Regions from separate parts of the Paenibacillus sp. p3-SID867 genome, predicted to be linked through region 2. Evidence: riboswitches for the same ligand, from Rfam matches in the RefSeq annotation. Region 2 holds a riboswitch; each other region holds the start of a gene.
The links. Region 2 has a riboswitch for ZMP and ZTP ahead of rpiB (ribose 5-phosphate isomerase B). Riboswitches for the same ligand answer to the same signal wherever they lie in the genome.
Positions count from the first base shown of each region.

Region 1: another riboswitch for ZMP and ZTP. It lies ahead of M4D81_RS11270 (DJ-1/PfpI family protein); the one in region 2 lies ahead of rpiB (ribose 5-phosphate isomerase B).
Region 3: another riboswitch for ZMP and ZTP. It lies ahead of M4D81_RS07835 (bifunctional 5,10-methylenetetrahydrofolate dehydrogenase/5,10-methenyltetrahydrofolate cyclohydrolase); the one in region 2 lies ahead of rpiB (ribose 5-phosphate isomerase B).

Region 1 covers NZ_JAMBDM010000004.1:466,230-470,413, reverse strand. The annotation lists gene M4D81_RS11280 (carbohydrate ABC transporter permease) at 1-937, opposite strand, end outside; gene M4D81_RS11275 (hypothetical protein) at 1,170-1,937, shown strand; ZMP/ZTP riboswitch at 2,105-2,186, shown strand; gene M4D81_RS11270 (DJ-1/PfpI family protein) at 2,247-2,858, shown strand; gene M4D81_RS11265 (helix-turn-helix domain-containing protein) at 3,174-4,184, shown strand, end outside.
Region 2 covers NZ_JAMBDM010000016.1:13,595-17,778, forward strand. The annotation lists gene M4D81_RS26440 (serine hydroxymethyltransferase) at 1-946, opposite strand, end outside; gene M4D81_RS26445 (TIGR01440 family protein) at 1,038-1,622, opposite strand; gene rpiB (ribose 5-phosphate isomerase B) at 1,704-2,168, opposite strand; ZMP/ZTP riboswitch at 2,283-2,364, opposite strand; gene M4D81_RS26455 (low molecular weight protein arginine phosphatase) at 2,456-3,043, opposite strand; gene M4D81_RS26460 (manganese efflux pump MntP) at 3,097-3,660, opposite strand; gene M4D81_RS26465 (L-threonylcarbamoyladenylate synthase) at 3,743-4,184, opposite strand, start outside.
Region 3 covers NZ_JAMBDM010000003.1:357,453-361,636, forward strand. The annotation lists gene M4D81_RS07825 (TIGR03943 family putative permease subunit) at 1-707, opposite strand, end outside; gene M4D81_RS07830 (permease) at 806-1,816, opposite strand; ZMP/ZTP riboswitch at 1,974-2,053, shown strand; gene M4D81_RS07835 (bifunctional 5,10-methylenetetrahydrofolate dehydrogenase/5,10-methenyltetrahydrofolate cyclohydrolase) at 2,118-2,966, shown strand; gene M4D81_RS07840 (Cof-type HAD-IIB family hydrolase) at 3,283-4,083, shown strand.

The DNA of each region.
Region 1 (4,184 bases), on a different contig from region 2:
AGAAGACCCAGTATTTGGACGCGACAAAATTAAGCGCCGTGGCGATGCCGATAATAACGAGCAATATCCAGGCCAGGGCCGAGGCGTAGCCCATCTGCAGGGAACCAAAGGCTTTATTGTACAGGAACAGGGCAAACATCTCGGTTGAATTGACCGGTCCTCCATTCGTGACAACAAAAGCCGAAGTGAACATCTGGAATGCGTTGATGATGCCCATGATCAGATTAAACAGGATGACCGGGGACAACATGGGCAGGGTAATCCGGATGAACTTGCGGAGCGGCGAGGCCCCGTCCACGGAGGCGGCCTCATACAGCTCACTTGGGATTTGCTTGAGACCGGCAAGGAAAATAATCATCGATGAACCGAACTGCCAGGCCGTCAGCAGCACCAGGGTGCCGAGGGCGGTGGAGGGGGTGCCGATCCAGTTTTTGGGGGCGATCCCGACCCAAATCACGAGCTGATTAATGAAGCCGTTCAAACCGAAAATATTGCGCCATAGCACGGCCACCGCCAAGCTCCCGCCGATCAGAGAGGGCAGGTAAATGATGGTCCGGTAAAAGGATATGCCCCGGATGTTCCGGTTCAGCAGCAGGGCTACAGCCAGCGCCACCAGCAGTTTCAGCGGCACGGAAGCGATCACGTACAGAAATGTCACCTTCAGCGAATTGAAGAAGAGCCGGTCGTGAGCGATATCCTGGTAGTTCTCAAGTCCGATCCAGCGGGCCGGCTCCAGCAGCGAATACTCGGTGAAGGATAAATAGAAGGACTGGATAATGGGCCACAGCTGTAAAATAAGAAAGCCCAGCAGCCAGGGAGCGATGAACAGGTAGCCGGCTAACGGAGCATTCCAGCGCCCTTTGAGTGTTTTGGCAACCGCTTTCATATTCTTGTCCAGCTTGGCCTTGCCCACCGGCTGTGCCGTTTGTGCATTCATGATTAATCACCTCTCGCCTATTGATAGCTTCCATTGTATCCTGATGAAAATCAGGCCTGTAGGCGAAAGATGCACAAATTCTTTCATTATTGAATGATTAAGGAGTGAGTTCAGGAGAAAGTGAATACATGCCCGATAACAAGGTTGCCTAAGGTCAATCCATCTTGGCATCCCATTAAAGCAAACGGGCAGTTTAGTGGAATATATTATCCATTTATGGGTGATGAATTCCATGCTAAACTATTCTTTTGAATGTTTTACGCTACCAGGACAATTAAATGTTTCAGAAAGGAAGTCCCCTTTGCCCAAGCACATAAAGATCTACGTACTAATACTTATTATTTTCATATTAATAAACGCTGCGATGTACAAACATTTGGAAAACCAATCATCTGTAAAATACAATGATCTCTATTCACTGTATCAGCAGAAGAACGACTCGGCATTTGTCTATTTAGTAAAGCACGCTTCTGAAATGAATCCGTTTGCTGACACTTTAATGGCAATTAGTGAGTCGAAGGAAAATGAAGATCCTGCTAAGATTCGGCAATTGATCGATAAGGCGAAGATCCAAGCGGAAGAAATCGATGAGCAACTGTTAACAATCATTGAATTTAGCGATACCTTCAGAAACAATGCTGTTCCTCAGCTTTCAGTTAATAATACGGCAATGACAACGAATATGCAGCAGGATATGTTTTATCTTGCAACTCAGGCAAGGACATGGCCACCGTTATACCATATAAGCTATTTGTATTGGAAGTCTAATCCTAAAACAATAGACGCCAAGACTAGAGAAACCTTGCGCTCATTGGCGACTGAGCTCCGCGCGTTAAACGAAACGATTACGTCGATTAAGGATGACGCACATCACATGTTTTTCCAAGATCAAATAGAGTCACATAAAGCGGAGATACTACGGCAGTTGAAACCACACCTTGAAAGAATGAAAAAGATCCAAGAGGATTTTACAGGACATAATTCTCTCCAAGAGGACTAAGGATCGTCAACGGTTATGTTTTGATTACTGGCAGGCATGGTTTTCCCAACTAACGGGAGAAGTAGGTCAATTTACAAGGAGCAGTTTGCTGCGGCAGGTGCTCCTTCTTTACTTTAATCCATATATTTACAATGTGAACAAAGATCATGTATATTAAGTATTAAATATCTGGTATGTGTGACTGGCGTAAAAGTGGATTGAACCACGAGGAAGCACATATTTTATATGCCGTACGCCTGGGCAAAGTGTTTGATCTTTTGATCAAGCGCTTTATTTATTTTTCAAGGAATGAAAGGACTGGTAGCGGCGATGAAAATAGCGTTTGTGTTATTCGATGGAATGACAAGCATGGACTTAGCTGGATTTTATGAAGCAGTGACCTGGCTAGCGATCCTGAAAGCGAAGGAAAACGTATCATGGACGTTTTGTGCAGACAGGCCGGAGATCACGGATGACCGGGGGCTTAAAATGAAGTCCGATGCGGTGTTGCCTAATTTAGGTGAATTTGATTTAGTGTTTTTCCCTGGGGGCTTATCAACCAGAACGCTTCGATTTGATGAGGATTTCATGAGCTGGGTTCGGACAGCGGAGCTTGTACCGTATGCGATTTCTATTTGTACTGGGGCTTTGCTAATGGGCGCAGCTGGTTTCCTGAATGGGAAAAGGGCTACTACCAACTCATCAGCATATGATTTACTGGCTCCTTATTGTGCGGAAGTGATTTCTGCTCGTGTTGTGCGTGATGGTAATACGGTAACTGGTGCGGGGGTTACGGCTTCCATCGACTTGGGGCTATACTTGGTCGAAATGTTGACGACCAAGGAGACAGTTCTTCAAGTTCAGCAGAAGATGGAGTATCCATATTATAAAGCAGGTAACTTAAGAGACGTGTATATGCACTATTCTTCAAAAGGAGGATAAGATGATTGTTCGTGTTCTTCAAGCGCATGTCAGCCGGCTGTGCACTTGTTAAAAATCTATAAGAGGAGTACAAATAGTCTTTTCAAGATTATGTAACATAAAATCAAATAGTTTTTTGAATTTGTTAACTCCCTTCATTGCTTTCAAATCACATATGTTTAATGACCACGTCCATGCTATGGAAGTCGTGATGCTTTAGACTTGTTTTTCTTCCGCTCTTTAAAAAAGTGTTGGTAAACTCCGCTCATTCTTCTATGATGAAATTACTTCAAATCGACGATGAGATAAGGAATTATTCGCTTTAGGGGGATGCCTATGGGAAGAAAAGCGTGGTTTTACCGTCAGCTTTTATCGTATATGCCGGTCTTCTTTATCGTGATTTCATTTGTGTTTTTTGTCTTTTTCCAGATGCTCGGGGAACAGTCTCGGCAAGGTGCGATTCAGGCCAATGAGACGATGATTCATCAGGCGATGCGTTCGGTGGACAACTCGCTGAAGGCCATCGATCAGATGCTCGTGCAGGAATTGTTGTTCAACCCCGATATGTCGGGATTTTTCAATCATGAGGATCAGGACAACGTCTATTTGAACATGCAGGCGGTGAAGGCCATGAAGCAGTTCAAGGTGTCCAATCCGCTTGTGGATTCCATGGTGCTCGTGCGGACCCAGGATGAGTTCGTGTTGAGTACTTCGTCCTCGTTCAACTTGCAGGATTATGCGGATTATGACTTTCTCAAGCCTTATTTGGGCCAGGTCAATAGTGAAGCAAAGTGGAGTGCGATGCGGAATTTCCGGGAGTTCAGCTTCAACAGTATGCAGCATGTGGTGACCCTGGTGCGAGATGCACCCTTCGTTACCCATGGGAAAGGCGTTATTGCCGTTAATATCAAGGTGGACGCCATACAAAACATGATTCAGGGCATGGTAAATCCCGATGTTAGTTTCATTCATATGAAGGATACGCAGGGGCAGTCCATGCTCCCCGGTACCTCCATGGCAGAGAGTGGGGAGCTTGTCTCCAAGGCGATTTCGCCTTATACCGGGTGGGTATATGAGGGAGGTCTTACCCAAGGCAGAGTGGTCGGTATCGTCAGCCAGCTGTACAATATCTGGTTTATCGTTGGCTTGCTCATGTGCGTTGCCGGGGTCGTCTGGATCGTAGTGGTTACGCGCCGAAACTATAAGCCGATTGAAGCCATCGTGTCCCGGATTCATAACTATTCACAGTCTAAAACGAGCGCGCTGATCCATAACAGCAAACAGGATGAGTTCGCATTTATCGAATCGGCACTCGAAAGTATGCTGGAACAGGCGAGCAGCTTTCAA
Region 2 (4,184 bases):
CCAGCATCAGGTGGTTATCGGTTCCGCCGGAAACAATGTTCAGGCCTTCCTCGATCAGGGTATCGGCCAGCACTTTCGCATTCTTCACGACATTCTCTGCATACGTCTTGAAAGACGGATCCAAGGCTTCGCCAAGCGCAACGGCTTTGGAAGCAATCACATGCATGAGCGGGCCGCCTTGGGAGCCGGGGAATACCGCTTTATCAATCGCTTGCGCCCAAGCTTTTTTGCACAGAATCATACCGCCGCGAGGCCCGCGAAGCGTCTTATGCGTCGTTGTCGTTACAAAATGGGCATGCGGAACCGGATTCGGATGAAGACCTGCTGCAACGAGTCCTGCAATATGAGCCATGTCGACCATGAACAACGCGCCTACGTCATTGGCGATGGCAGCAAGCTTTTCAAAATCAATAATGCGAGGATAGGCACTTGCACCCGCCACGATCAGACGAGGGCGATGCTTGAATGCCGCTTTGCGGACTTCGTCGTAATCGATAAGGAACGTGTCTTCTTGCACGCCGTAGGCAACGAAATTGTACAGAAGACCAGAAGCGTTAACCGGGCTTCCGTGAGTCAAATGGCCGCCATGGGCCAGGTTCATGCCGAGCACGGTATCTCCGGGCTTCAGGGCTGCCAAATATACCGCCATGTTCGCTTGGGCACCGGAGTGCGGCTGAACGTTGGCATGCTCGGCTCCGAACAATTCTTTGGCGCGGTCACGGGCGATATCTTCCACGATATCCACACGCTCACAGCCACCGTAATAGCGTTTGCCAGGGTAGCCTTCCGCATATTTATTCGTCAGCACCGTCCCCATTGCTTCCATAACCGCTTCGCTGACAATATTCTCAGAGGCAATCAGCTCAATGTTGCTACGTTGACGCTTCAGCTCCAAATCCATCGCTTCCAATACAGCCGGGTCACTCTTCCGCAAATGTTCCATCATGTTCATATCCTCCCATAATCCATCGTTATTTTTTCTTGCAAATTTAAAAACTACAAGTAGTCATCATTGAAAAAGCGAGTTCTCATTCGAATCAATCGCACAGCGTGGAATCATCACTCTGCTCGAGTCGGTACACCGCACGTTCTCCGCCGATCAGCTTGGGCCGGGTATAAGCCGCAGTTACGCGCGCCTCCCCGATATAACGCTCGGTTGGCCGGAACGGAACCGCCACTCTCCGCAAATGCATGCCGATCAGCGTCTCGCCGATATCGACACCCGCATGGGCTTCAATCGATTCCGCAAGGCAGGGCTCCTTCATGCTGCGGTAAGCTGCGGAAGCCATCGACCCGCCCGCACCCGGAATGGGAACTGCCGCCACTTCCGTCAAGCCCAGTCGCTCGAGCAGCTCGCGTTCCATGACAAGCGCACGGTTCAGATGCTCACAGCATTGATAGGCCACCGCAAAACCGAATTCCGTTTGAGCCTCGGCAATGCCCTGAAGGAGTTGCTGCGCCGTTTCAAGAGCGCCGCCCGTACCGATTCGGCGCCCAACTACTTCACTGGTGCTGGCTCCGATGACCAGCACTTTACCCGGGCCTAAAACGGCCACTTTGGCCAGTTCGCGGACAATACGCGCTGTCTGTTCGTTCAAGGAAACCTTGGAGATATCCGTCATGTCACAGTCCTCCCGATGATTTTTTCACAGAAGATGCTTCAATCCCATATCACGATAGCCGCAGCTGCATTACGCGTTCACTTATCGCGATTCATTCTTCAGGTAACGCTCCTCGATGGCCTTGATCTTGTTCACGCGGCCGACATGGCGCTCGCCATGACTGAAATCCGTCGTCAGCCATGCGCTGACGATTTCGGCAGCAAGTCCGGGACCGACGACACGCTCACCCAGCGCAATCACGTTGCTGTCGTTATGCTCGCGCGTCGCTTTAGCTGAGAACACATCATGTGTCAGCGCGCAGCGAATGCCAGGCACCTTGTTGGCCGCTATGCTCATGCCGATCCCCGTACCGCAGATCAGAATGCCGCGGTCCGCTTCACCCGAGACGACCTTCTCGCACACCGGAAGGGCATAATCGGGATAATCCACGGAATCGGAACAGCCGCAGCCCAGATCCTCCACCTCGTGGCCAAGACCCCGAATGACTTCCATGATCTCCTCTTTCAGACGAATGCCGGCATGATCCGTACCCAATGCAATTTTCATCTATGAAAAACCCCCTCGTATGTTCGCTTTTGCGTTTTAGCTTGTTTCATTATAACCCAAATCGGGCGCAAAAGACGAAAAAAGAGCAGTCGGCGCACGTATTGTGCTCCAAATGCTCTTTGCCCAGGCGACCGGCCGTATATTCCGATGCTCCATCGTGGTTTCATCCACTTCGTCGCCAGTTACACCGGATCATTTGTTTTTCAACTTCATCTTAAAGCAATACCATGCGAAAGGCAAGTGGCTTTTCAGCCCAATGCAAGGCTTCATATCTCTAAAAGCTAGGCTTAGTTATGCCGATCCGCTTCCAGCTTGTCCAAAAGACGGAACAACGCCGTCCGTATCTCTGCGGCCGTCGCTTCATATTCCTCCCGCGAGCCTCCGAAAGGGTCGGAGATATCGAAGCTCGGGATGCGCTGACGCAGCTCGATCAGACGCTCCCGGTCACGGTCGCTGACATCGTGGCCCAGAGATCTGGCCAGCTCAAGCGCTGCATACAGACTATCCTGCTCCCGCAGATCGTCCAGCACCCGGCGGTCATCCTCAACGAACTCTTTCAGCGTGTGCATCTTGTCTGCGGCGTGCGGAAACTGCCTTATAGCATACTGCTTATGCGACTGGGTCAGCGTCAGAATCAGGTCCGCCCATTCTACAAGGTTCGCGGTCAACGGCTTGGACACCAAGCGTTCCTGGATATCCTGGTCTCGCAGGATGGATTCCGCATGATGGGACACCGGCATTCCATCCACGGCCGAGACACCGGCGGACTTCGTTTCCAGCGGAATGCCCCGTTGTTTGGCAAGCTTGCGCAGCATGCCTTCCGCCATTGGACTGCGGCAGGTATTTCCCGTGCAGACAAACAATATATTTTTCACGGTCCGTTCCTCCCGTTCGTAGGTTCTTTGGGGTTATTGTAACAAATATTGCGTCAAAAAATAAACATGGTGCCAAAGATAACCAAAATCAGTCCGCCCAGCATTTCACCGTACTCCCCCAGCTTATTGCTTACCTGACGGCCAAGCAGCAAACCGAGAATGGACAGCAAACCGCCCACGACCCCGAAGGAAATTACGATTAACAGCACATCATCCACAAACATTCCGAGGGAAACGCCTACCGAGAAGGAGTCGATGCTGACGCTAAGCGAAAACAGCAGCATGCCTAAAAATGCGGTAGGATGTATTCGCTGTCCCTCTCCGCCCCGCAGGGCGTTATACATCATATGCCCGCCCAGTAAAAGCAGCAGCCCGCCGGCAGCAAGCCCTGTGACGTGGCCCAGTAACATGCCAACATAGCGGCCGGCAAATAAGCCCAGCAGCGGCATCAGCATGTGAAACAACGCGATCATGAAGCTGATGCCCAGCATATGGCCTAAGCGCATACCGCCTCTCATTCCAACTCCGATTCCAAGCGAAAATGCGTCTAGCCCGAGTGCAACCGCCATCAGCAGAATCGCCGCAAGCTGTCCCGATTGGACAGACGCCTCCAGCATGCCCATTCCCCCAAGTCCCATGGTCTTGTACACCATATGCGGACAAGGGGTAAATGATGCCAACAGCGTTCATGCGGCTGCTTTAATTCACGTCGATGATGTGGTGTCCCGCGGCCTTGAGCAGCCGGTTCATGACGGCTGCTCCGAGGCCCTGCTCCGGGCACGCTTCGGCCAGGATGAAGGTTGCGCCTTCATCATCGAACCGGCGCAGGCCGGCGTACAGCCGGCGGGCCGCTTCCTCCGGCGCGGCCAGGCTGCCGAGCGAGACGGCAACGTCCGCGCGGTAGTGACCGATGTGCTCGTCAAACGACAGCACGCCGGTCACCTCCCCGCGTCGGGCAGCCGCCTCAAGCTCGGCCGCGATGCGTGCCGACACCGCGTCGGCACGCGGGCCCTGCACCACGCACATCGCACCCTTCGGTGCGTAGTGCGTGTACTTCATGCCCGGCGAGCGCGGCGCCGGGCTCTCCGCCTCCCCGGCGGCGCGATGCAGCGCCGGGTCCATGCGCACGCTTGCCGCAACC
Region 3 (4,184 bases), on a different contig from region 2:
ACGAGGAATCGGCTGACGGCAAAGGTATCCTCATTCATATGTCCGTCGCGGAAGACGAATCCTTGCACCGAGATGGTTTTTCCTTGAAAATGCTCTTTGTACATATCCATGGCCCCGACGGTTTCCGAGAAAATGTCCGGTTCCACCTTAATGACGGGCAGCGTATATAAGCGCTTGGCAAGCTCTGCAAACTCCACACTATAAATGTCCTTGGCAACGAATCGTTCGTTCAAAGCGATATTTTCTTCTGCTCCTTGATCCATGCCGGGTAATCGCTTATCCGTGGCTGAAAAGGCGGACGTGTTGCGGTCATCGGTTTTACGCCGTACATCGGGATTCGGATAGGTGTAGATCATTCCTTTTTTGGCTGCCATATCGCTGCCCAGGGCTTGGTCCGGCAGGAACAGGCCAAACAGCAGCGGCACCGTGAATAACCCGTATACCGTTATGTTTTTGACAAGGCCGGCAGGCAGGGGATGCTCGCAATCACACACCTCTCCGGAATCGCCCGCAAGGGAATGCCACATCATCCCGAATGCAATGAACAACAACGGAACCGGGCAGAGAAGCAGCAGGGTCTGCATATGAGGCGCTAGGTAATATTCAAGCGAATCTGAAGCATTCAGATGCATGATATAAGCGGCGAGAGCCGCAACAAGCAGCGACCGGAGCGTATAGTGAATCCGTATCCTCAAACTGGACTTCATCCTCCCAATCACCTCCAATCTCAAGCGGATACCTGATCAACCTAAACGGTCCCGGTAATCTCGTTTGGTTTTTTCATCAATCTTTCATCCTTAGGCAGCTATCCACCCAGAAGAGCGTTGACGGCTACAGAGCCGATGAAGACAAGCGTCATCACCAGCAGGCTTAAACCGATGACGAATTTAGTCTTGAAGGTAGCCGACAGCATGAGCAAGCTTTTGAAATCCAGCATCGGGCCGAGCACGAGAAAGGATACGAGCGGACCTACGGTGAAGGTGTGCGTGAACGCCGATGCCACAAATGCATCCGAGGTCGAGCAGAGGGACAGAATGAAAGCAAACCCCATCATGAACAGGTAAGAAGCGGTGGGACCGTTCCCCAATGCCAGCAGCTCTTCTCTAGGAATGAAGGATTGGATGCAGGCTGTCAGGAATGCGCCAAGAACCAGGTATTTGCCCATTTCGATCAATTCGTCTCCGGCGTGGACAAACAGGCTTCTCCAAGTTTTGGGATGCTCGTGCAGCTTGCGTTCACCAACGGCGGAATCTTGTTCGGAAAACTCTTGTAAGGAACGCTTGAGCGGGTTGTTCCTTGAAAAAACATAGACAAGCAAACCTACCGTTACCGCGACTGCAAAAGCCAGTCCCATCCGGCCGATCGTCACTTCGGGATGCGAACGGAAGGCCATGATCGTCGCAGCGAACACAATGGGGTTCAGGATAGGTCCGCTGAGAATAAAGGTTACAGCGATGTAGGCAGGCATCCCCTTAAGCATCAGCCTTCGGACGACCGGGATCATCCCGCATTCACAGATGGGAAACACGATCCCCAGCATGGAAGCGAACAGGACGCCGATGACCGGATTTTTGGGCGTGATCCGACGCACCCACTGTTCTTTAACGAACAGCTGAAGAAGGGACGACAGCAGCACTCCAAGCAGTACAAAAGGAAGCGCCTCAAGGAAAATGCCCGTAAAAACCGTTTTTACCTGCTGTATGTCACGGCTAGATATTAGACTTGTATCGTTCTGCAGCCATATCGTCAAGACCGGTATCACGAAGACAAGCGGAATCATGAAGGGCAGCATTTTGAAGATTACCGGATATTTCATTCAGGCCTCCTGGAGCGAATTGTTCTTAAGACATTCTATGCTTGTACCATCGGCAACATACTAGATTCTTGCAAATTAATCAAAAAGATTACGATTTAATACGTGAACTTCAAGACCGGTAGCGCGAAGTCCAAAGTCGTGGTATATTTAAAAAAAGTTATCTGTGTGTTACTGGCGTAGCTTGGGGTACCAAGAGGGAGCACATAGGATCATATGCCGTACGCCTGGGCAAGAGGTAAGGAGACGATCAGTCGCCTTGCCTCTTTATGTTTTTAATACAATGGCGAAGGAGCGGATTAGCATGAGTAAGGAACCCGTAATTTTGGATGGAAAAAAGGTATCCGATGATATTAAGGCAAAGCTGGCGGTGAAGGTACAGGAATTGAAGCAGCACGGGATAACGCCTTGTCTGGCAACGATTCTGGTTGGCGATGATCCTGCTTCTGCGACCTATGTGCGGATGAAGGGAAATGCTTGCGAGCGGCTTGGTATCATATCCAAGAAAGTGGTGCTGGAGACATCGACCTCGACCGAGGAGCTGATCGCCGCGATACAAGAGCTGAACGAGGATCCGAATGTCCACGGTATTCTGCTGCAGCATCCGGTGCCGCATCATATCGATGAACGGGCGGCTTTTGATGCCATTGCCATTGAAAAAGACGTGGATGGAGTAACCACGCTCGGTTTCTCGCAAAATGCGTTTGGTTTTGCCGATTATCCGTCTTGTACGCCTGCCGCGATTATTGCGATTATGGATTATTATGACCTGCCGATCGAAGGGAAGCATGCCGTGGTGGTCGGACGCAGTCCGATTCTGGGTAAGCCGGTATCGATGATGCTGCTCAATCGCAATGCTACCGTTACGATCTGCCACTCGAGAACGAAGAACCTCGGGGAGCTTGTGTCCCAGGCGGATATCGTGGTTGCGGCCGTAGGCAAACCTAATTTCATTCAAGGGAGCTGGATTAAGCCGGGTGCCGTTGTATTGGATGCCGGCTACAATAAAGGGAATATCGGCGACTGCGATTATGAAGCCTGCGCGAAGGTGGCATCTGCGATTACACCGGTACCGGCAGGTGTCGGCCCCGTTACGATTGCTACATTGCTGAAGCATACCGTCGAATCGGCCGAGCGAACCGTGCAAGCCTAAAGGAAAGCCACAGACTATTTGCATATGAATGAAGGTGCGCCCATGAAATGCTCGATGAGGTTCGCTCGGAAGTGAAATAAGCCCATAGAAGAAGTCCGCCTGCACAAGGCGGACTCTTTTGTTGTCGTTAGATATGAAAATGACGGCAAATTGCGCTTATGTAAAATACCACAGAAACCGTGCTCCAGCGCGGTTTTTTATGCACTATCGGGAAGTGTTCGAACGACCTTGCTGAAATAATGGCTTGCTCTGAAATGCTTTTCATCATTTACAATATGGTTACTGGCTAGAATCTACGGAAGAGGGGCGAGTTTCATTGAATAAGAAAATCATATTTTTTGATATCGACGGGACGCTGCTGGATCATGAAAAGAAAGTTCCGGCTACAACGAAAGAGTCCATTCAGGAGTTAAAGGATGCCGGGCACATCGTCGCTATAGCGACAGGGCGCGCTCCCTATCATTTTGAAGAGCTGCGTGAGGAGCTCGGTATCAATTCCTATGTTTGTATGAACGGTCAGTATGTGGTTCATGAAGGCAAACCGATCCATGGAAATCCATTGGCGCAAGATGCCTTGCAGAAGCTGACGGAGCAGGCCGTTGAGTTTGATCATCCGATCATATATGCCGGCAGTGAAGCCATGAAGATGAACGTAACCGAGCATGTTCATATCGATTCCAGCTGGGGGGAACTGAAACTCACGATCCCTGAATATGATCCGGAATATTACTTGGGCAGAGATATTTATCAGGCTATTGTATTCTGCACGGAGGATGAGGAAGCGGCTTACGTGAACAATTTCGCAGGTCGGTTCGATTTCGTTCGATGGGGTCCTTATGGAATCGATGTGCTGCCGTCCGGGGGATCCAAAGCCGAAGGGATTAAACAATTGATTCAGCTGCTGCACATCGATCTGGAAGATACGATTGCCTTTGGCGATTATCTGAATGATCTGGAGATGCTGTCGTACGTGGGCCACGGTGTGGCGATGGGCAATGCGCCGGAAATCGTCAAGAAGGCGGCCAGGCATATAACCAGGGATGTTGATCAAGACGGTATACAGTACGGCCTCCGTCTGTTGGGTCTACTGGGTAAGGAACCGCAGGAAATCGTGTAGTTATTTTACGATAAAAAGTCATGCAGCGTGTCAGTCTTCGTTCCTGAGGGACGATAAGGACTGACATGTTTTCGGTTTGAAGTGCATTTCGAGAAGCGCAG